DNA from 2 places in the Halotolerantifilum yawarlongkerapense genome. Region 1 is predicted to be linked to the other one. Evidence: riboswitches for the same ligand, from Rfam matches in the RefSeq annotation. Region 1 holds a riboswitch; the other holds the start of a gene.

The links. A riboswitch is a leader RNA that binds a small molecule or an ion and turns the genes downstream of it on or off. The one in region 1 is predicted to bind thiamine pyrophosphate.
Region 2: linked by a shared signal. The riboswitch ahead of thiW (energy coupling factor transporter S component ThiW) and the one ahead of ACULM0_RS09295 (thiamine-binding protein) in region 1 are both predicted to bind thiamine pyrophosphate.

The regions. Positions count from the first base shown of each region.
Region 1 is NZ_CP199719.1:1,888,949-1,899,088, reverse strand. Features, by position in the region: gene ACULM0_RS09315 (class I SAM-dependent methyltransferase) at 1-149, opposite strand, end outside; gene ACULM0_RS09310 (ABC transporter ATP-binding protein) at 136-924, opposite strand; gene ACULM0_RS09305 (ABC transporter substrate-binding protein) at 905-1,894, opposite strand; gene ACULM0_RS09300 (ABC transporter permease) at 1,901-2,665, opposite strand; gene ACULM0_RS09295 (thiamine-binding protein) at 2,640-2,930, opposite strand; TPP riboswitch at 2,989-3,090, opposite strand; gene ACULM0_RS09290 (acetamidase/formamidase family protein) at 3,200-4,075, shown strand; gene ACULM0_RS09285 (alanine racemase) at 4,068-5,150, shown strand; gene ACULM0_RS09280 (SurA N-terminal domain-containing protein) at 5,217-5,975, opposite strand; gene ACULM0_RS09275 (Lrp/AsnC family transcriptional regulator) at 6,091-6,522, opposite strand; gene ACULM0_RS09270 (hypothetical protein) at 6,536-6,955, opposite strand; gene ACULM0_RS09265 (MFS transporter) at 7,024-8,286, opposite strand; gene ACULM0_RS09260 (MerR family transcriptional regulator) at 8,371-9,606, opposite strand; gene ACULM0_RS09255 (1,4-dihydroxy-2-naphthoate polyprenyltransferase) at 9,610-10,140, opposite strand, start outside.
Region 2 is NZ_CP199719.1:692,854-702,993, reverse strand. Features, by position in the region: gene ACULM0_RS03420 (sodium:solute symporter family transporter) at 1-355, opposite strand, end outside; gene thiE (thiamine phosphate synthase) at 352-996, opposite strand; gene thiM (hydroxyethylthiazole kinase) at 989-1,813, opposite strand; gene thiD (bifunctional hydroxymethylpyrimidine kinase/phosphomethylpyrimidine kinase) at 1,800-2,621, opposite strand; gene thiW (energy coupling factor transporter S component ThiW) at 2,618-3,124, opposite strand; TPP riboswitch at 3,232-3,343, opposite strand; gene ACULM0_RS03395 (GDSL-type esterase/lipase family protein) at 3,443-4,237, opposite strand; gene ACULM0_RS03390 (ABC transporter permease subunit) at 4,230-5,243, opposite strand; gene ACULM0_RS03385 (ABC transporter ATP-binding protein) at 5,227-6,138, opposite strand; gene ACULM0_RS03380 (lactate utilization protein) at 6,357-6,971, shown strand; gene ACULM0_RS03375 (hypothetical protein) at 7,030-7,224, opposite strand; gene ACULM0_RS03370 (GNAT family N-acetyltransferase) at 7,493-8,134, shown strand; gene ACULM0_RS03365 (molybdenum cofactor biosynthesis protein MoaE) at 8,198-8,593, shown strand; gene ACULM0_RS03360 (GNAT family N-acetyltransferase) at 8,625-9,428, shown strand.

The DNA.
Region 1 (10,140 bases):
GTGCCGCATGCGGCATCGAGCACTTCCATCCCTTTTGTGAGATTCAACAGGTCGCGTGCACACTTCCATTCCACCGCTTCCACCACCTCTCCGACCTCCGTGGTGTACCACTGGTCATAGGTAGCGGCCGCCTGGTCAAATAGGGCCATGTCCATCACTTTCCTTCCCTTTCCGCTTGGCTTTGCGATCTCCCGTCAACTCTGCCACGATCCGTTTCCTGAGCGCCATAAAGGCCTCGGGATCCTCCCGGTCGATCGAAACCTCCACCACATCGCCGATGGCCGCCGGGCGGTTCGTCAGCACGTAGATCCGATCGGCCATGTGAATGGCCTCGTCCACATCGTGGGTGATCAGCAGACAAGCCGCGTCCAGTCGACCGATGACGTCCAGCCACCAATCCTGCAGGCGCTCCTTGGTGATTGCATCCAGGCCGCCGAAGGGCTCATCGAGCAAAATCAAATCCTCCGAGAACATATAGGTACGCATGAGGGCCACCCGCTGACGCATCCCACCGGAGAGCTGGTAAGGATACTTCATCTCGAAGCCCTCCAGGCCGAAGACCTCGAAATAAGGGCGCACACGTTCGCGCGCCTCTTTTTTCCTCAGTCCCTTGAGCACATGGGGCAGGGCTACGTTGTCGATCACCTTTTTCCAGGGAAGGAGCAGATCCTTCTGGTGCATGTAGCTCACCCGACCCGTGATACTCGTGTGGTCCTCACCATCGATGACCACACGCCCTTCATCCGGTTTGAGGAGGCCCGCTATGATATTGAAGAGCGTTGTCTTCCCACAGCCCGAGGGGCCGATGATCGCCGCGAACTCTCCCGGCGCCAGGGACAGGTCAATGTCCTCGAGCACAGGCATCCCCTCGTAGGCATAGCTGATGCCATCGAGAAAGAGTCCCTTACTCGGGGAGGTACGCATTGGTGAAAGCCTCCTCCACATCGAGGGGCTCGGCAATCAGCCCGCGCTCATAAAGCCAGTCCGCGTAGTTCGCCCAGGTGCTCGCCTCCATTTCTCCCCAGCGGTCCACACCCCGCGCATACTCCTCCGCCAAGTACTCCTGGCTGGCCAGCGCGATGGTGGCATCGATCTCCGGCGCATGGGTGAGCAGGTGGCCCACAGCCTCCTCGGGGTTCTCGATTGCAAAGTTGTATCCCTTGGATGTTGCCCTCAAAAAAGCCTCGGCCAGTCCCGGATCCCTTTCGAGCAGGTCTTCCGATGCAATGATCACCGGCGTGTAGAAGTCCAGATCTTCATCAAAATCTTGGAGCAGGATGAAATTGAGGTCCATTCCCTTCTGCTCGGCCGCGACGCCATCCCATCCGTAGTAAATCCAGGTGAAGTCCACATGTTCGGCTACGCTGGCAAAGAAATCCATCGCCCCGATGTTCACCATCTCCAGCTCGTCGAAATCAGCGCCCTCCGCCTCCATCATGGAGCGCAGCATGGCCTCTTCCACCGGCGAGCCCCACCCGCCGTACTTCTTACCTTCGAAATCCGCAGGGGTCTCGATCCCCTTGTCCGCCGGCGAGGCAAAACCCGACGTGTTGTGCTGGATCACAGCCGCGATAGCCACGATGGGCAGGTCTGCCTCACCCGTCCGTGCGTAGGTCACCTGCTCTTGGTAACTGATTCCAAAATCAGCCTGTCCCGCTGCGATCAGATCGGCGCTACCGCCTTCAGAGGGCTGGATGATCTCCACGTTGAGCCCCTCCTCGGCAAAGTAGCCTTCTTCTAGCGCAGCGTAAAGACCCGTGTGGTTGGTGTTCGGTACCCAGTCAAGAAGCACCGTAACGTCTTGCATCGTTTCTTCTTCTACCGCCGGCGCACAAGCGGCGACCGAAAGGATCAGGATTGTCATTAGGACCATTGTGGTTGTTTTTCGTTTCATTTTCATTTACCTCCTCTGTTGGTTCCAGGGCATCACCCATTTTTGGATGCCCGTCATTAGTTTAAAAAGTCCCATGCTGAGCAGCACGATCACGACGATCACGGCAAAGACTTTCGTCGTGTCGAAGGACTGTTTTACACGCATCATGTAGACGCCAAGACCCGATGACCCACCGAGCCACTCGCCGATCACAGCGCCCATGATGCTGTAGGTGACCGCAATCCGAAGGCCGGAGAAAAAACTCACACCGGCCGCCGGTAGCTTGACATGATAAAAAAGTGCTGTCTGAGAGGCCCCCATGGAGCGCATCATATCCACAAGCTCTGTATCCACCGAGGCGAAACCCTCGATGAGACTGATGGCCACCGGGAAGAAGCAGACCAAGATCACCACGATGACCTTCGGTAGCATCCCGAAGCCAAACCACAGGACGAAAAGCGGCGCCAGTGCGATGATCGGTACTGTCTGGGATAACACCAAAAGCGGATAGAGCGCCTTCTTCACCAGGGGCAGTCGGTCCATCAGGATCGACAGGATCAGCGCGAAAAGTACCGCCAGGCCGAAACCGAGTAGGGCTTCCTGTAGCGTGGTGATCGCATGGGGAATCAAGCGGGGGGCGTCCGTCACGAGGGTCCGCAGGATGTTCGTGGGTGCCGGTAGAATGTAGGCGGGCACGCCCCCCAGGCGAGTCGCCAGCTCCCAGAGGACCAAGAGTCCCAGGAAGACCGACGCCGGCGCCAGGTGGTTATCGATACTTGCCGATCTTTTCATGCATCGTCACACCTCCCGGCCGGTAATCGATCTTGATCACCGACAGCACCCGGCTGGCACCGGCTTCCGTACAAATCACCTGTGCCTCTTTCACCAGCTCGAGCACCTCGTCCAGCGGGCCCTCCACCGTGGTCTCCATGGGGCCCACTTCATAGGGAAAACCCGAGGCCTGGATCAAGGCGATCACTTGGTCCACCACACCGTAGAGTTGGTCGTCCGGTACGCGGGGTAAAATCTGCAGGCTTAAGTTCACGATATCTTTCAAGAGAAAACCCTCCTTTTCAAAAACAACAAAACACGTCACCAGGATAGCGACGTGTTGTCTCTCGACTTTTGGTCCCTACGCTGGCATTACCCAGATCAGGTTCGAGGGTCGAAACTTTCGTTTCCTCTCAGCCGGTACGCCAGCTCCCCTTTTCCTTATCTACTTTCAGGACCATTGTATGCCAGATCCTCCCTTTTGACAAGGGCGCAAATCGAGCACCCCAAAGAATGAGAAAATTTTGTTATAATGGGTGCATGAGGAGGGAGATCATGCAAACAATTCGAAAAGAACAATGTCACGAGGAAATGGTGGGAACGCAAGAAGCCGTTCTCTGGGCCGCACCGGGCGAAAGGGTCCAGTTCGAGACCTACGACTGCTGGGGGAACGGTTACCGAGAGGACCTGCCGAAACAGAAAAATCCCGCTAGCGGCCCCCTGGGCATCGAGGGCGCCCGGGCGGGTGACCTGCTCCGGATCACCATCCACCGCATCGAGATTGAAGAGGACGGTTACGCTGCCACCGACGATACCTTCGGGTATTTGGCCCCGCTGCTCGACGAGGGAAAGGTCAGCCGCTTTGAGATCAAAGGCGGTCGCATCCAGATCGCCGAGGGCCTCTCCGTTCCCGTCGATCCCATGATCGGGATCATCGGCGTGGCGCCCGTCGAGGCCGTGGACAATTACACCCCCCACGAGCACGGCGGCAACATGGACTGCAAACTGATCACCGAGGGGAGCCTCGTAACCCTCCGCGCCCAGGTGGACGGCGGCCTTTTGTCCGTGGGCGACCTCCACGCGGCCATGGGGGATGGCGAGGTCTGCGTCAGCGGCCTGGAGATCCCCGGGAGGATCACCCTTTCCGTAGAGGTTCTTCAGGACAGCGCCCTACCCACACCTTTTGTCGAGACAAAAGACCGCTTTGCAACCATCGCTTCGCGAAAAACAACGGATGCGGCGCTCGAAGCGGCCAGCCTTGCCATGTTCACCTATCTGACCGAACACAGGGGCCTCGAGAAGAACACCGCCGCCACCCTGATGTCCCTGGGTGGCGACCTCCGGATCTGCCAGGTAGTGGATCCCCAGATCACCGCGCGATTCGAAATACCCAAGGATTTATTTGAAAAAGGAGAGACGCACCGTGGCTAATTATCCACAGATGATCTATAACCTCAGGAAGATCGAGCACAATGCCAAACAGGTCATTGCAAGATGCGAAAAGGTCGGTATCCAGGTGGCCGGTGTGACCAAGGGCGTGGCAGGCGATCTTGAGATCGCAGGCATTTTTCGTAAGATGGGGGCCTCCGAACTGGCCAGTTCTCGTATCGACCACTTGAAGGCCTACAGGAAAGAATGGGATACCCGCACCCTCCTCCTTCGCATCCCCATGCTGGACGAATTGGAAGATGTGCTCACCGGCGCGGACCGCAGCCTGCAATCCGACCTGAAGACGCTCAAAGCACTGGCAAAGCTCTGTGAAAAAAAGGAAAAGCACCACGGCGTGATCCTCATGATGGACCTCGGGGATTTACGGGAGGGCTTCTTCGAACCAGAGGCACTCTTTGAAGCCGCTTCCTTCGTGGAAGAGAACAAGTACCTGGAGCTCGTGGGCATCGGGACGAACCTCGGCTGCTACGGATCCATCCGCCCTACCAAGGAGAACCTGGGCCGTCTCGTGGATCTCGCCGAGTCCATCGAGACCGAGATCATCCACCGCTCTCTTGAGATCATCAGCGGTGGCGCCACCAGCTCCCTGACGCTCCTCTACGACGATGAGATGCCCCCGCGGATCAACCACCTGCGTATAGGAGAGGGGATTCTGCTCGCGAGAGATCTCACGGATTTCTGGGGCTACGACCAAGACGACCTGATCAACACCACCATGCGCATCACCGCCCAGATCATCGAGATCAAGGACAAACCCAGCTATCCCGTGGGCGAAATCACCATCGATGCCTTCGGTAACCGCCCCACCTACGAGGATATCGGCGTGTGCAAGCGGGCACTGGTCGCCCTCGGTAAACAGGACATGGGCGACCACGAGAAACTGATCCCCACCATGGCAGGCGTGACGGTCGTGGGCAGCTCCAGCGACCATCTCATCCTGGATGTCACCAAGTCGGAGAAAATCCTTCGTGTGGGCGACACCCTTTCCTTCTACCCCTACTACCAGGCCATGCTTTTCGCCAGTATCGCCAGCGACGTAAAGAAAACCTACGAATAATAAAATGCGGCCTCCCGCCTTTCCCTTGTAGGGGAAGGGGCGGGGGGCCGCTTCTACTTGGATCGATTATTCTTCTGTTGTTTCGCTTTCCGACACTTCTTCTTGGTCGATCTCGATCGTACTCTCTTCCATGAGGTTGCTGATGTGCTCGCCGATCGCCGTCTCCTGCTCTTGGCTGGCGATCTGATCCCTCAGGGCTTCCTTGATCTCTTCAAACTCCGGGATTTCCTGGGCTTCTTCACCCTCGGGTACTTCTTGTGCACCCATATAGGCCACGTACTCGTCGTAGCTCTCCTGAACTCTTTCATCCGTTACTTCGATGGCTTCCACCGCTTCGGCAAGATAGCGATCGATGGTCATCTGGATCTTCACCATCTGGTCGAGGTCTTCGAGCGTCATGCCGATGTCCTCTAAGATGGTGTTGAACTCTTCCTCAGAACCAAACTGCGTCTTCATCAGTTCGATCTCAGCGGCGACTTCTTCTGTAGAAGTCTCCACACCGGCTTCTTCTGCGGCCTGGAGGAGCACCTCTTCCTGCACCAGCTGGTTCAGTGCGCTGTTCTCGATCTGCGTCAGCATCTCGGCGTTCTCCTCTGCATCGAGGTCGAGACCCTGCTGCTCGTACATGGCGCGGAACTGATCGAGCTGCCTATCGAATCGCTCCTGTGTGATCGGCTCACCGTTCACCGTTGCCACCGCATCGACAGCCATCTCTTCTTGAGCGGCCTCCGGCGCTGGGGTTTCCGATTCTTGTGAACAAGCGGCTCCGGTGATGGCTACCGCCACCATGAGCGTGAGTAATCCATATTTCTTCATCTGCTTCATTTTCAGTCGCTCCTTTTCTTCTACGTTTCAACTCTACTAACCGTATCACGAAGTCTACCAAATGACAATAACGTGCGTGTGACGAAAAAATGGCCGTTCTATGAACGGCCCCTATTCATTCTTCTTTGATCGTGGAAAAAGCCACCATGGTCTTGATTTCCTTCACGCCTTCGAAGCACTTCAAGTCCTTCATGATGAAGTCCTCCAAGGAATCCGTATCCTTCAAGGCCACCTTCATGAAGTAGTCGAACTCCCCCGAAATGTGATGGCAGGACAGGATCCGGTCATCGCCCAGGACAAAAGCCTTGAAAGAGGGTAGATCCATGCTGTGTTCCACGTTGATGCCCACATAGGTGAGCAGTCCCTGGTCCGTCATCCCCCGGTCCACCCGGAGGGTGTACTTGGCGATGACGCCCTGCTCCTCTAGGCGTTTTACCCGGTCGCGAACCGCCGGGATCGATAGATCCACCGCACGACTCATATCGGAGATCGAGCGCCGGCTATTTTGCTTTAGAAGTTCCAGTAGTTGTCGATCGATCTGATCCAATTGTATTTCCTCCTCAACCGTTCAAAAGCACCAGACCGATCAATGCAAAGACCAGTCCGATCAGCTGTCTTGTTCCCATGGGCTCCGCAAAGACCAGGACCCCCACCGCAAAGAGCACTGCAGCGACCAGTCCGTTGGCCACGAGGGAAGCCGTCCCGATGGGCCAGCTGCTCCTGTAGATCAAAAGGAACCCGATCTCAATGCCCACGATAGCCACACCCAGCAAGACGGACCACCGGTTCACGCGTCCCAGCTCACCGACGATGGTTCCTTCCGGTGGCCAGATCAACAAGATCAAAAGCGAGAGCACCAGGGAAACCGTATAGGTCACCACCAGGGAGACAGCAGGGTGAACCACCGTGTCGATGGCCTTCTGAGAGATATGGTAGAACACCGTCACAATCACCACGAAAAACATCGATACCCAGCGCACGGTCTTCCCCCTCCCTATTCATTAAGTCTATTCTACCACAAAACAAAGAAAGACCGCGAAGGGTCTTTCTAGAGCGTCATATCGATTCGGGTCATGAGCTTTCGGTACAAGAGGGTCAGTGCCACCATGACCATACCCGAGAGCGTCAGCATCCAAAAAGTGGGGATGTATTGAATCGCCCAACCCGAGAGCAGTAAGCCCAAGGGAGCGATTATCTTGACCAGGGTCATCACCAGGCTCATCACGCGTCCGAGCATGGCTTCCGGCACACGGGTCTGCATGATGGCCATGATGGGAATATCCAAAAGCGAGATCGCCACCCCGAGCAGCCCCATCACGAGGGTCAAGTAGACGGTCAGGTCCATCGGAACCGCCCATCCGAGCGGCAGTGCCATTGCCAGGATACAGACCCCCAGCAGGGTGTTCACCATAAGGAGCAGGCGGCTGTAGCTCATGTGCTTGGTGATTCGCCCGACGACCAGCGCCCCCAAAATCAAGCCCACCGAACTGGCCGATTGGATGATCCCGTAGGCCGTGGACTCCAGACGAAAGACCTCGTTCACGATATAGGGTAGCGGTACCATGACGGCGAAGCCCAATATGAAATTGATCGCCAAGAAAATCCACATCACGAACTGCATATCGGCGTGTGCCCGCAGGTAGTCGAAGGCCTCACGGATCTCTCTTCGAAATCCGATGGGGCCCGTCATCTTTTCCCTGGTCTGATAAAGATGAAAATCGATGAAACCCTCTGATAGGGCGGAGAGCAGAAAAGAGATCCCGTTGCACAGGAGGAAGAAACGGATGTCGACCAGAGCGTAGATCAGGCCACCGAGCATCGGTCCGCCGATCGTCGAAAGCGAATCCACTACCTTGGAGGATGCATTGAGCGAAAGGAGCCGGTCTTTGGCCACGATCTGGGGTTTTGAAGCTTCCAGCGCGATGCCGAAAAAGGTATTGAGCAGGGCCAGGAGAAACACGCTCCCGTACACGAGGGTGAGCGTCAGCGGGCGCTCGCTCGTGAAGAGATAAAGCCCCACCAGGGACAGCCCGCTGATCGCATCGGCCCCCACGACCAACTTCTTCTTGTCCAGCCGATCGGCCAGCACGCCGGCGAAAGGATTGATCAGGAGCATCGGGATCATGCCGAAGACCAGGGTCGTGGCAAAGGAACCGGCTGAACCCGTTACTGTCAATACATAAAGACCGATGGCAAAGGTATAGATGGAGGAACCGAGCAGGGAGACCAGCTTTCCCATCGTGAACAGCACGAGGTTCCGTCTTTCCTTCGATTCCATTTGTTTTTCAAGTACCACTGTATCGTACATCATGTCGATCACCTCTTGTCTACATCATAGGATGTGGTGTAGACACCATCGCAAGAGGTGAGCCGCGTGCATTTTAATGCTTTCTCCCTAAACCGTGGGGTCCACCCCATCTTTTTCAGCGATCAAAGAAATCATGTGGATCCGATCGCCGGGCTTCAGGTAGTTTTCGTGGGCACCGCCCGTCTCAGCGATCTCCGGGCCCTTTCGCATCGCCAGTCTGTCGAAACCCAGCCGGTCGATTTTGTCCAGGATCTTCTGCTCTTGAAACTGCGGTCTCTTCTCCGCAGAGACAACGGCCGCGGGACCAAAGTGGTCGTATAAGATATAGGCTCCGGCCAACGTACACTTCGGTGCCATCAGGGGCGAGACGACCTCCAGTAAAAAAATTGGCTCGTCAAAGGCAAAGTTGCTCGAGCCCGATTGATCGATCACGGTGTCCACGATTCCCTTTTTCAAAGGAATCGCCCTGAAATCGCTGCAGATGAACACAATATTCCGCCGGATCTCTAAGGACTCCAGGATTGCCTTCAGCTGGCGTACCATGCCCTCGTGAAAGTCCACTGCATAATAGGTCACCTCTTCGGGGAGGCTACTGAGCACGTGGCGGAGGAAAAAACCCGCGCCCGATCCCAATTCTAAAACCCGGTGGCCCGAAAGCCTGGAGAAATCCATGGTTTTTAGAAACCAAGCGAGACCTTCCGTGAAGGCGTTGAGGTACACCGGCGGTGTGCCGTTGATGAAGGACAGCATGGAGTAGGTGAAATTCTCCTTTGGTCGATAAACCCCTTCAGCGAACAGGATTCCCGATGCGATCCTGTACAGCTGACCGCAACTGCAGCGGAGTTCCCCCGACCTCACCTGGTTATCCACCACCTCGTCGGCGCTCAGCTGAAGGGCGCCCCCACACCTGTGACAACCTAGATCTTCCAAACAGGATAGGGGCAGATCGAGTCGGTGGTAACTCCGCTCCTCTGTTTTCTCGAGTTCCTTCACGCGGGCATCCAGGTTTTCGATAAACCCTTGTCGCTCTCTGATCTCCTCGATCAGATGGGCACGCTTCTCACGCATCAACCCCACGAGATGATCGAGCTCTTCCTCCGTCCGCAGGGTCCCCAGTCGGAAGAACCAAAAGATCGTACGGATCTCTTTGAGGTTGAAGCCCATCTCGCGATAGGTGAAGAGGCGTTCGAGATCCTCCTGGCACCGCCCGTCGAAATCATACTGCCCACCCTGCTTCTGGGGCAGGAGAAGACCCAGATCCATATAGTGTCGGATCGCATCCGTCGACAGATCATTCTTCTTGGCAAACCGTCCGATACGCATCGATTACCACCCCGCGAGCCATGCTACCGCTAGAACCGCGATCAATCCCGCGGCCGAGAGCACGAAATTCTTCACCGCCAGCACAAAGGTCCGCCCCTTGTGCGGATCCGCCGAAAAAGTCGCCACATTCTTTAGGATCGGAATCAGGACGAGAGACAGGATGACGCCGAAAAGCGGTAAAAAACCCACGATGGAGGCAGCCACCGTCCCTACGAATCCTGTGATATAGAGCCACTTGAAGAGAACCAGACCCCGCTCTCTTCCGATGGCTACCACCAGTGTGAGGCGGTGATTGTGCGCATCTTCCTCCAGATCGCAAAGATTGTTGGCCAGCATAATGTTGGCGATTCCCGTCACCAGGGGTAGAGAAACCAGGATCAGTCCCAAGAGTTCCTGAGGATCCACTGTGAGGGACCAAAGACCGGTCTTGAGGGTGAGCGAAGCCACGGTGGGTCCCGCGTGGATGTACACGACGAGAAAGACGATTCCGAAGCCCATGGTGATGCCTGAGATCGCTTCCCCGTAGGGCGTCCG
Region 2 (10,140 bases), 1.2 Mb from region 1:
TGCCGTAGCGTATAGAGACGTAATCGTTGAGCGTGCTCCCGTGAGGAAGGTACTGACGGATCTTGGGGCCGAGGAAGAGAAAGGCCAGGTAAAGACCAGCGAGCCCAAGGGAGTAGAAGACAACAGCGCTGATCCCACCGATGGCGCCTGCCTCTGGTGGTGTGAAGAGAATGAAGACGCCCAGAAATGAGGCCATGAAAGTAGCGGATAGATAGCCCGTACCCGTGCTACCACGGGCGGTGAAAAAGTCATCGCTACCCTGTATTCTACCCTTGCTGTGCAGAATACCGATCACGGAGAAAAGGACGACAGCGGTAAACAGTGAACCAATGATTATGGCGTAGGGAAGCATCATGCGTTCCTCCTTGTTTTGTCAATTGTTTCGATGAATTGCCCTGCGGCTTCGCGCGGAGCAGTCGCTTTACATATGGCGGAGACGACGGCGATACCATGCACATTGCAGCGGACTACAGGAGGGGTATTCTCATGATTGATCCCCCCGATGGCAACGACTGGAATCTGAACCTTGCTTGTGATCCTTCTGAGCGTATCGAGTGACACCGGTCTTGTGTTGGTCTTGGTACCGGTGGCGTAGAGGGCGCCCACACCCAGGTAATCAGCACCCTCGGACTCAGCGATCACTGCCTCCTCTAGGGTCGCAGTAGAAACCCCGATGAGCATATGGGGTCCGGTGATTCTCCGGGCGTCGGCAACGGTAAGATCCTGCTGACCAAGGTGCACGCCCTCTGCTCCAATCGCCAGGGCCACATCCACCCGGTCGTTGATGATGAGCGGGACCTGGTATCTTCTCGTTAGAGCGTGCGCGCGTTTTGCGCGGCGCATGAAGTCTTTAGTGGTGCAGCCTTTTTCTCTTAGCTGCACTGTGGTCACACCGCCGATCAGCGCCTCCTCGAGCACATACAAGAGGGATTCGTCCGATGTGATGTTACCATCCGTCACCAGGTACAGCTTCAGCTGCTCTTGTAGATTAATCATGGTTCGTTGCCTCCTCAAGATGCAATCGCTCTCGCAAATCATTCGCTACAGATCGGGATAAAAAGTCCATGAGATGACTATGAAAATGACCCGTTCCCTGTTCTGGTGTCAGTGACTCGGCTGTCAGCTCACCAGAGATGGCCATAAGGGAAATGCCCAGGAGACCGCTCTTTAGCGGAGATACATGAGCACCGAGAAAAGTACCGATCAGCGACGTGGTCATACAGCCCGTTCCTGTGATCGTAGTGAGCATAGGATGTCCATTGCGCACCCTATAGGTCTTTCGACCATCCGAAACGATGTCGACCGCACCGGTCACACCGACGGTTGTAGCGTAAGTACGGGCAAGCTTTGCGGCCAGTTCCGTCGAAGGTTCGGTGAAAGAATCACGCGTATCGACACCTCTGGGACCTCCGGCAAGTCCAAGGAGCGAGCGTATCTCAGACTCATTGCCGCGGATAAAGGCGAAGGTGATCTGCTCGAGGAGGCTCTTGGCAGCCTGCGAACGAAAGACCGTGGCACCAGCGCCCACTGGATCCAGGAGAACGGGAATCCCTTTCCGATTCGCCTCTTTTCCCGCCCGGAGCATGGCTTCCAGCCGATCCCGACTCAATGTCCCGAGGTTGAGCACAAGGGCCGAGGCCATGGAAACCATCTCGACGACTTCCTCCGGACTATCGGCCATAACAGGGCTGCCCCCGAGGCCGAGCACGACATTGGCACAGTCGCAAGCTGTCACATAATTGGTGATGTGATGGACGAGCGGTCTGCTCTCTCGGATCCGGAGCAAGGCCTCTTCGAAATCAAGTTTCATCATGGTGGATACCCTTGCCCGTACGATCGTAGAAGGGGTGAAAGTGGTGGACGGGTCCGGGTCCTGTGCCAATGGACAGGGCGGATGCGATGGCGCGGTCGATGTAAGCTTTCGAATGCTGCACGGCCTCATGGATTGGCAGTCCATTGGCCAGATTGGCCGCGAGTGAGGCCGATAGGGTGCAGCCGGTGCCGTGGGTGTTTTTCGTCTGTACACGGATCGATGGATAGGCTTGCCAAGAGTTACCGTCGTACAGAAGATCTGTCGCCATCTGTCCCGACAGATGGCCCCCCTTCATCAGGATGTGATCAGGTCCCATACGGCGGATCGATTCACCCGCCGTTTTCATTTCCTCAAGGTTGGTCACTGGAAGATCGGTTATGACCTCGGCTTCCGGGAGGTTGGGTGTTAAAAGATTCGCCAGAGGGAGCAGACGCCGGATCAGGGCATCTTTAGCATCTCGATCCAAGAGATGGAATCCGCTTTTCGAGACCATTACGGGGTCGACCACAAGAGGTATGTCCCTGTGATTCTCCAGAAAATCCGCGATTACTTCGATGGTCTCTATGGTGGAAACCATGCCGATCTTGATCGCGTGGATCTCAATATCCTCGAAGAGTACGTCGAGCTGCTTTCGGATGATCTCAGGGTCTACGTTTTGTACGCCGAAGACACCGCGTGTACTCTGCGCCGTGATTGCCGTGATTACGCTCATACCGTAGACTCCGTGAGCACTGAAGGTCTTCAGGTCGGCCTGGATACCGGCTCCACCCGAACTATCTGATCCTGCTATCGTCAGTACATTTTTCATACTTGACCTCCTTTTCTGACGCCCTTGGCGGTGTTACCGGCTCCCTGTAACAGGCGCAAGATGGCGTATCCGATGAAAGCGCCTGTCATCGAACTCAAGCCAAAGGGCAGGAGGAAGTAACCGGCGGCACCTCCGAAGCCCAAGAACAGTCGGGCGATGGATACGGCGCTCAGACCGCCGAGGAATGTCGTTCCCAACACCTCTCCAGTGAGGGCCATACTTTTCTTCCCGGTCTTGGCGTAAAGCAGCCCGGCTAGTCCCGCGCCAAAGAGACTTCCTGGAAAGGCGAGCAAGGAGCCGGTGCCTAGCATGAAACGAAGCAGGGAAATGAGAAAAGCAATGATCATAGCCATGGGGGTGCCGAGCAGCACGGCGGCCATGACATTGATAGCGTGCTGCATGGGAAAGGCGCGGGCGACTCCGACGGGAATCGAGATCATATGTGCGGTCACGACACCCAGTGCGATGAGTAGAGAAGCGGTCGTTAGTTTTCGAATGTGCATGCTAACCTCCTTTGTTTTGGTAAGAAGTGATTCGATCGAACGACCTGTTGGGACGAAAAAAAGAGCATCACCCGCAGGCGATGCTCTCGTTTAGCAAAAAGAGATAAACTTTATGCAAAGCACTTTCCTACGCTGGTATTACCCAGATCAGGTACGGGGATCGAAGACTTTAACGGGTCTTCCTCTCAGTCGGCCTAACCGACACTCCCAGTGTTTACGTTCGATTGAATTGTCCTTGTCATCATAGCATACGCTTGGAATCGATGCAAATGTTTTCATAATCCTAGGGATCTAATGAGGAAAATCGTGTTGAACAGCTCACTCTGTCGATAGAGAGAGCACCTCAGAAAATCGACGCGCGATCGCCTGATGCCCTTGTTCATTGGGATGCAGACCGTCAAAGGATAGAGCGTCCTCGAGGTGGTTGGCGAACAGGTCGTAAGTGGGAACGAAAAGGGTGCGCTCCCGTGGTGTGAGGAGCAACTGTGTCTGATGGTTCCACTGGTGGAGCATCTCGAGAGTCCGGATCGTAGCCTCATCGTTTGGATTGTAAAGGCCCAGCACGAGAATCTGCCCCCTGTCGTTTACCGATCGGATCTGATCGATACACTGGGCCAGGTTCTCGAGATAACGTGCCTGCTGTTCTGCAAATAAGTTATCCTGCTCTAGCGCAGGTGTCCTTTCGACATCCCGCAGATCGTTTCCTCCAATCGACAGGAGAATCCAACGGGCGCCTTCGATCTGCACTAGTGCACCGGGATCTTGCAACTGATCGAGCAGTTCGTCTGAGCGCATTCCCTCGACGGCCAGGTTGATCAGATCAATCTCATCGCCCGTATCTCGGCTCAGAAGCTCCTGGGTGCGCCCGGCGAAGCCCCGACCCGTCGGATCACCGGTGCCCCTGGCGAGAGAGTCGCCGAGGGCCACCATGTGCCCGTCAGCCACTGCGGAGGGAAGGGAGGGCCTATCATCCGATTGCCCCACGGGTTCGCTTGTGCGAGTGACAGCGAGACCGATGTTGAGCGCCTGTGTGAAGCCGGTGAGAAATCCCGCAAAGCCAAGGAGAAAAAGCACCGCGATACTATACCATAGCAAGCGCTGTCTCTTACGCATAGATATCCTTCCTTTCGAAAACGACAAAGGCGATGACCAGGGCACCGACCATCCATCCGAGGAGTACCAGGGTGGAGAAGAGCATGCTCAGTCCTTCGAAAACCTGGAAACTTCCCGATAAAAACGCGATCAGGTTGAGGTTCACGGTAAAGAGATAACGCGTGATCGCCCAGTCGGCGATAAAGTAACTGAGAAAACTGCCGCCGATCAAGGTGGACATGAGCACGCCGATCGAAGCCGCGGCACTTTGCATCAGGACCGAGACCATCAGGGTGAGACTGCCGATGACGAGGGCCACGTAGTATCCGATGGCATAGACCATCAGAAGGTAGTGCCACTGTGGAATCGTGCGTACGACTGAGGTGTCGAGCTGATCACCCACGAGTCGAAAGCCCGTGATGACCGGTTCGTCGAACCCGCCTACACCGAAGACGACCAGGGAAACACAAAGTGAGACAAGTGCCATGAGTAGGACCACTAGCATCGAAAGGATCGAAAGGGCGATCCATTTGGCGAGTAGAATCTTCCACCGTCTGACAGGACGGGTCAGTAGCATCTTGATCGTTCCAGTGTTCATCTCTCCGGAGACCATGTCGGCACCCACTAGGATGATCAGGAGGGGGAGAAGGAGAAAGACCGACTGCTCCATGAACTCACCCATGAATCGTGCCGCAGTAGGGCTGATGGGATCGATGCCTTCATCGAGAAAGAATTGCAGCTGTTCGATCCGTACCCTGAGCGAGGCTTTGCCCTCCTCGGGGATGTAGGGACTGTCCAGTCGCCTGTTGAGATCCGAGATCTGTTGTTCAATCAGGTCTTGCCAGCGCTGTGTGTTTTCGATGCCCAGCTCCGTGGTGACCCGGTCCCGGGTGCGCTCGAGGGTGTACTGTTCTCCGTAGGTAAAGAGACCGATCAAAACGATCAGGATGGCCAGGATCACGTGCAGGCGTTTCTTTTTGAGCACCTTGATCACTTCATTTTCAACCAGTCTATCCAATGGTCTCACCCCCGGTCAGTTCCATGAACAGATCCTCCAGGGTTTTCTGATGTCGGCAGACCTCAAGAAGTCCCGCTTCGGCATGAACCAATTGCTCGTTGATCTGAGGGAGGAGATCGGAATCGATCATGGCGCTAAGTTCTTGGTCGACCCTGGTGATAGGTACTTCTGGAAATTGCTCTGCTAACACGTTCATCGCAAGATCGGGGTGATCTACCGACCAGGTGACCTTCTGCTGCCTGCGGAGATCGTCAACCTTCAGGGTCCTGATGATTCGACCGTGGAGGATGATGGCCACTTCATCGCACATCATCTGAATTTCTGACAAGAGGTGGCTGGAGATGAGGAGTGTGAGGCCGGTGTCCCTGGCGAGAAAGCGAACCAGCTCACGGAATTCCCTGATACCGGCGGGATCCAGGCCGTTGGTCGGTTCATCCAGGATCAAGAGGTCTGGTTTTTTCATCATGGCCTGGGCGATGCCGAGGCGCTGTTTCATACCAAGGGAGTAAGTGCTGACGAGGTCGTGGATGCGCGCCTGCATACCAACCTTTTTGACGGCGTCCATCATTTCGAACTCCTGGATGCCTCTTTCCATACTAGCCAGTTGCCACAGGTTCTCGAAACCCGTCATATACTCGTGGAATTGTGGGGTCTCGATGATGCATCCGACCCTTTCGATGGCCGCTCTGAAATCGCCTTGAATATTCTTACCGATGATGTGGATTTCGCCAGTCGTCGGACGGATCAGGCCCACGATCATACGCAGGGTCATGGTTTTCCCTGCTCCGTTCGGTCCGAGAAAACCATAAACCTGGCCGCAATCAATCGAAAAGCTAATGTCCTCTAGGATGGGTTTCCCTTTGATGTTTTTGGATATATTTTTCAACTCTAGGATCTTGTCCATTGTCTTTGCCTCCTAGCTACGCAAACGGGAAATCGATCTTGTCATTCTATATTTACCACCCTCCTTCATAAATCACCAAAAATCGAAGGCGTCGAGGTCCCGGTTTTAAGCTCTTGCTGGGTGATACAGCGGTATAATGGAGAGAGGCAAGCAAGCGGAGGAAAAGAACCCTTCGTCAAAGAACATGAGAAGACCAGATCTAGTATTGGGGGAGAAGAATGGAGCAGGATTTTCAACAGCTAAAGGAACAGTTCAAGAGGAGGAATATTCGGGTGGCGTATGCCCGTACCTTTGCGGAGGCGAGAGAACGCGTGCTATCGATCATTCCCGTGGTAGACACCGTGGGTATTGGTAACTCGCAGACAATCAGGGGGATGGGACTCACGGAAGCCCTGACTGACAGGGGAAATGTGGTCTACGATAAGACCCTTGTAACGACCCCAGACGAGGTGAAGCGACTTAAGCGAATGTCCCTGCTAACGGATTGGTATATCGCCAGTGCCAACGCCATTTCAGCAGAAGGACAACTTGTGAACATCGACCACAGCGGGAATCGTGTGGCGGCCATGGCCTATGGACCCGACCGGGTCCTTGTGATCGTGGGAAAGAACAAGATTGAAGAAACCCTCGAGCGAGCGATCCGTCGTGCCAAGGATCACGCGGCACCACGGAATGCCCACAGGGCGGGATACCGGCCTCCCTGTATTGCGGCCGGTCGCTGTGTCGATTGCGATTCAGAGGAGCGCGTGTGCTTCCACCTGCAGATCACCGAAGGGCAGAGCGAACCGGATCGGATGATTCTCATGATCGTGGGTGAAGAGGCCGGCTTCTGATCAAAAAAGGAAGTGGGCCGGTCCCGCATGTGGGAACCGGCCGATTCAAATAAAAGGATTATTCACTCACCGCCCAATGTAACTTAAAACTTCCCACGTGATCGGTGGCCTCGACCCGCATGGTGTAGGTTCCTTCTTCGAGGACTGTGAGAATATCGCCATCCGAGATGGTCAGAAGTTTCTCTTCTTCATCATTCAGCATGACGGCCTCGAGCGCGCCTTCTTCGGTGCGCACCTGAGAATCAAAGTGCACACGATCTCCTTCACTTAGCGAGACTTTCCGGTAGTAGCTCCCACCGGAGCAGGCTTGCAATCAATAGAAGTATCAACGGGATTCGTACTTTCTTGTGCATCCTCTCATTCTTTTCTCTTGTCTTTTTTTCGACAGGGCCATGATACCACAAGAACCTTTAGAAAAAATTAAAGTCAAGGAAACTCTTGGTAAGCGGCTACTGGAGGGTATGGTAAAATGTGAATAGCAACAGGCATCTTGAGGTCGCATCAGTAGAGGAGGAAAACCGATGGACTTTGTCATCAGAAAGGAAAAGCCGGAGGACTACCGAAGGGTGGAGACAGTGGCGCGCGAGGCCTTTTGGAATCTGTATTTTCCGGGGTGTTTTGAGCATTTTGTCATTCACGAGATGAGGGAACATCCCGACTTCCTGCCGGATCTGACCTTTGTCATCGAGGTCGACAGAGAGATCGTCGGGAGTATCTTTTACACCCGGTCGAAGATCATGACCGAAAACCAAGGCGAGGTGGAGACCATCACCTTTGGTCCCGTGAGCATCTTACCCGGTCTGCACCGACAAGGGCTGGGCAAGAGACTGATCGAGCATTCGATTTCGGTGGCGATAGCCCAAGGACACAGGGCGATTTTGACCCTGGGTTATCCCTACCATTACGAGCCCTATGGTTTCGCGGGCGGGAAGAAGTACGGGATCTCGATGCCCGATGGAAAGTTCTACAAGGGTCTCCTGGTGCTTCCCCTCTACGAAGGAGCACTGGAAGGGCTCAGCGGTTACGCTCAGTTTTCCAATATCCTTGACGACCCGGATCACGATGCTTTGGAGGTCTTCGACCGGCAGTTTCCAGCTAAGGAGAAGGGATTTGCACCGAGTCAAAAGGAGTACGAGAGGACCATTGGCCTGTTGGACGAGTAACGCCTCAGCCCATGGTATGCACCAGCATTGCGATGATTACTTAAAGAAAATGGAGGGAACACGATGAAAAAATCCGCACCGTCGATCGATGTTTGGTTAAAAGAGTCTAAGGCAGATCCGTCTGCTTTACAAGAAGGCATGTATCTCGTCCACAATGGTGTCGTCAGACAGTCGCCCAAGGTCAAGGTCCGACAGGGCATTGACGATGGGTCGCAGGTGACCGGCATGACCTTTGGCTACGACGCTCAAAAGGTGGAAGCCGCCATCGAAGAAACGAAAAAGATGGAGGGGATCTTCCACGTGCGCGTCTGGATGAACGAGGGTTACCTGGAGGTAGGCGACGACATCATGTACGTTCTCGTCGGCGGTGACATTCGCCCCCACGTGATCGATGCGCTGCAGTTTCTCGTCGAGACGATCAAGACCCAGTGTGTGACGGAGATCGAGAAGCTCGATTGATCAGGAACGTACCAAGAAGGGAGGAAGGTTCTTGACTAATGAGCTTGCATACCGGAAGACAATCGATCCGGATCTACATTCATTTTTTGATGGCCTTTTGCTCCCGATGGACGATATGTGGCAGCAGGCGATCATCGCACCAGCGAACCACCAAGAGATCCTGTTAAACGGGAGACCGGTGGGGTTCTTTAGTGTGGATGAAGAGAACCGGCTACTCGCCTTTCATCTTTCCGAGTACCATCGCGAGTGGGATCGAAAAATCTTCAAAAGCTTGCTTGAAGACCGAGGGATTGTGGAGGGCTTTGCCTGTTCGCTCGATCTTAAGAGTCTGCCGCTTTTCTTAGACAATGCCCGGGAAATGACTCTGCACACGCTCTTGTACCAGCACCTGAAGAATGCAAGGAGCGAGTGGCCTTTCGAAGAGATCCTAAAACGATCGGCTACCGACCAAGATTTCGCTAGGGTACTGAGCTATCATGAGGTGCACTTGGGTCCCTTGGAGGAGTGGGTGGCTCCCTACTACAGAGGGTTGATTGATCGTAGTCAGTTGTACCTTTACGAGAGAAGCCGCCGTCTTATCGCCACCGGTGAAGTACGTCGAGATGAGAGGCGAGAGGGCTTTGACCACCTCGGCGTTTCGGTGGCTGTGGACCAAAGGAAACAGGGGTTGGCCACCGCTATCTTGACTGATCTGAAAGAAGAGTGTATCCGTTATGGCCGAACGCCCATCTGCTCCACTTCTATTACCAACCTGGCCTCGCAGGGTGCGATCGAAAGCGCGGGCTTTCACGCGGGTCATCGGATTCTGAAGGTTGGGTTTCATCATCATCTATAGTCGATCGTTTACCGTTACATGTAGAAGCACACTCAATTAACTCGCCCAAGGTAACTGCAATGTGTCTATGCTCTCTCTGTACATGTTCGCACAAAATGATAAAGAATTCGCGAGAGAACCCACGGTTTTAATCGTGGTACGAGAGCGAGACTTAATTCTGAAGCAACAATAATTCGGTGAGATGTGAATTTTTTGTAAATTTTATCAAATGTTCCGAGGCGTATGCGGAGGAGCGCACTATTTTGCTTTAAAGGTGATAGTTCTCGGATTTTCAATGTACCTGCTCATGGAGTGGTGACCGTTGAATTCTGGTAATCACTGTCTGGGGTACTACTCTCTACATGGAACGAGTCGTTCAAACAGATGATATTCCCCTTAGTCCGGTCGTGGCCTCTTATGAGGTTGCGGCCTTTTTAAATGCCGTTCGAACCAAAACACTCCAGGCGCTTGTTCTGCTCGTAGAAGGGTAGATCAACAGTACGAATGCCATCTCAGGAGAAAAATAACGCGCTATATGGTCCACAGTGACAATTGAGTGTTGAGTCTCCAAACGGCTCACAAAATATTGCGCAAGGAACCTGCCGCATTCATGCGTGCAGAGCAGTCAGGTCATCGTCTGAGCGCCTCTGTTGTGCCGGCACCTAAGAATCGATATGGCCAGACGTATTGCTTCGAGAAGGAAGCTAACGTATGATGAACTTAGTTATAATTA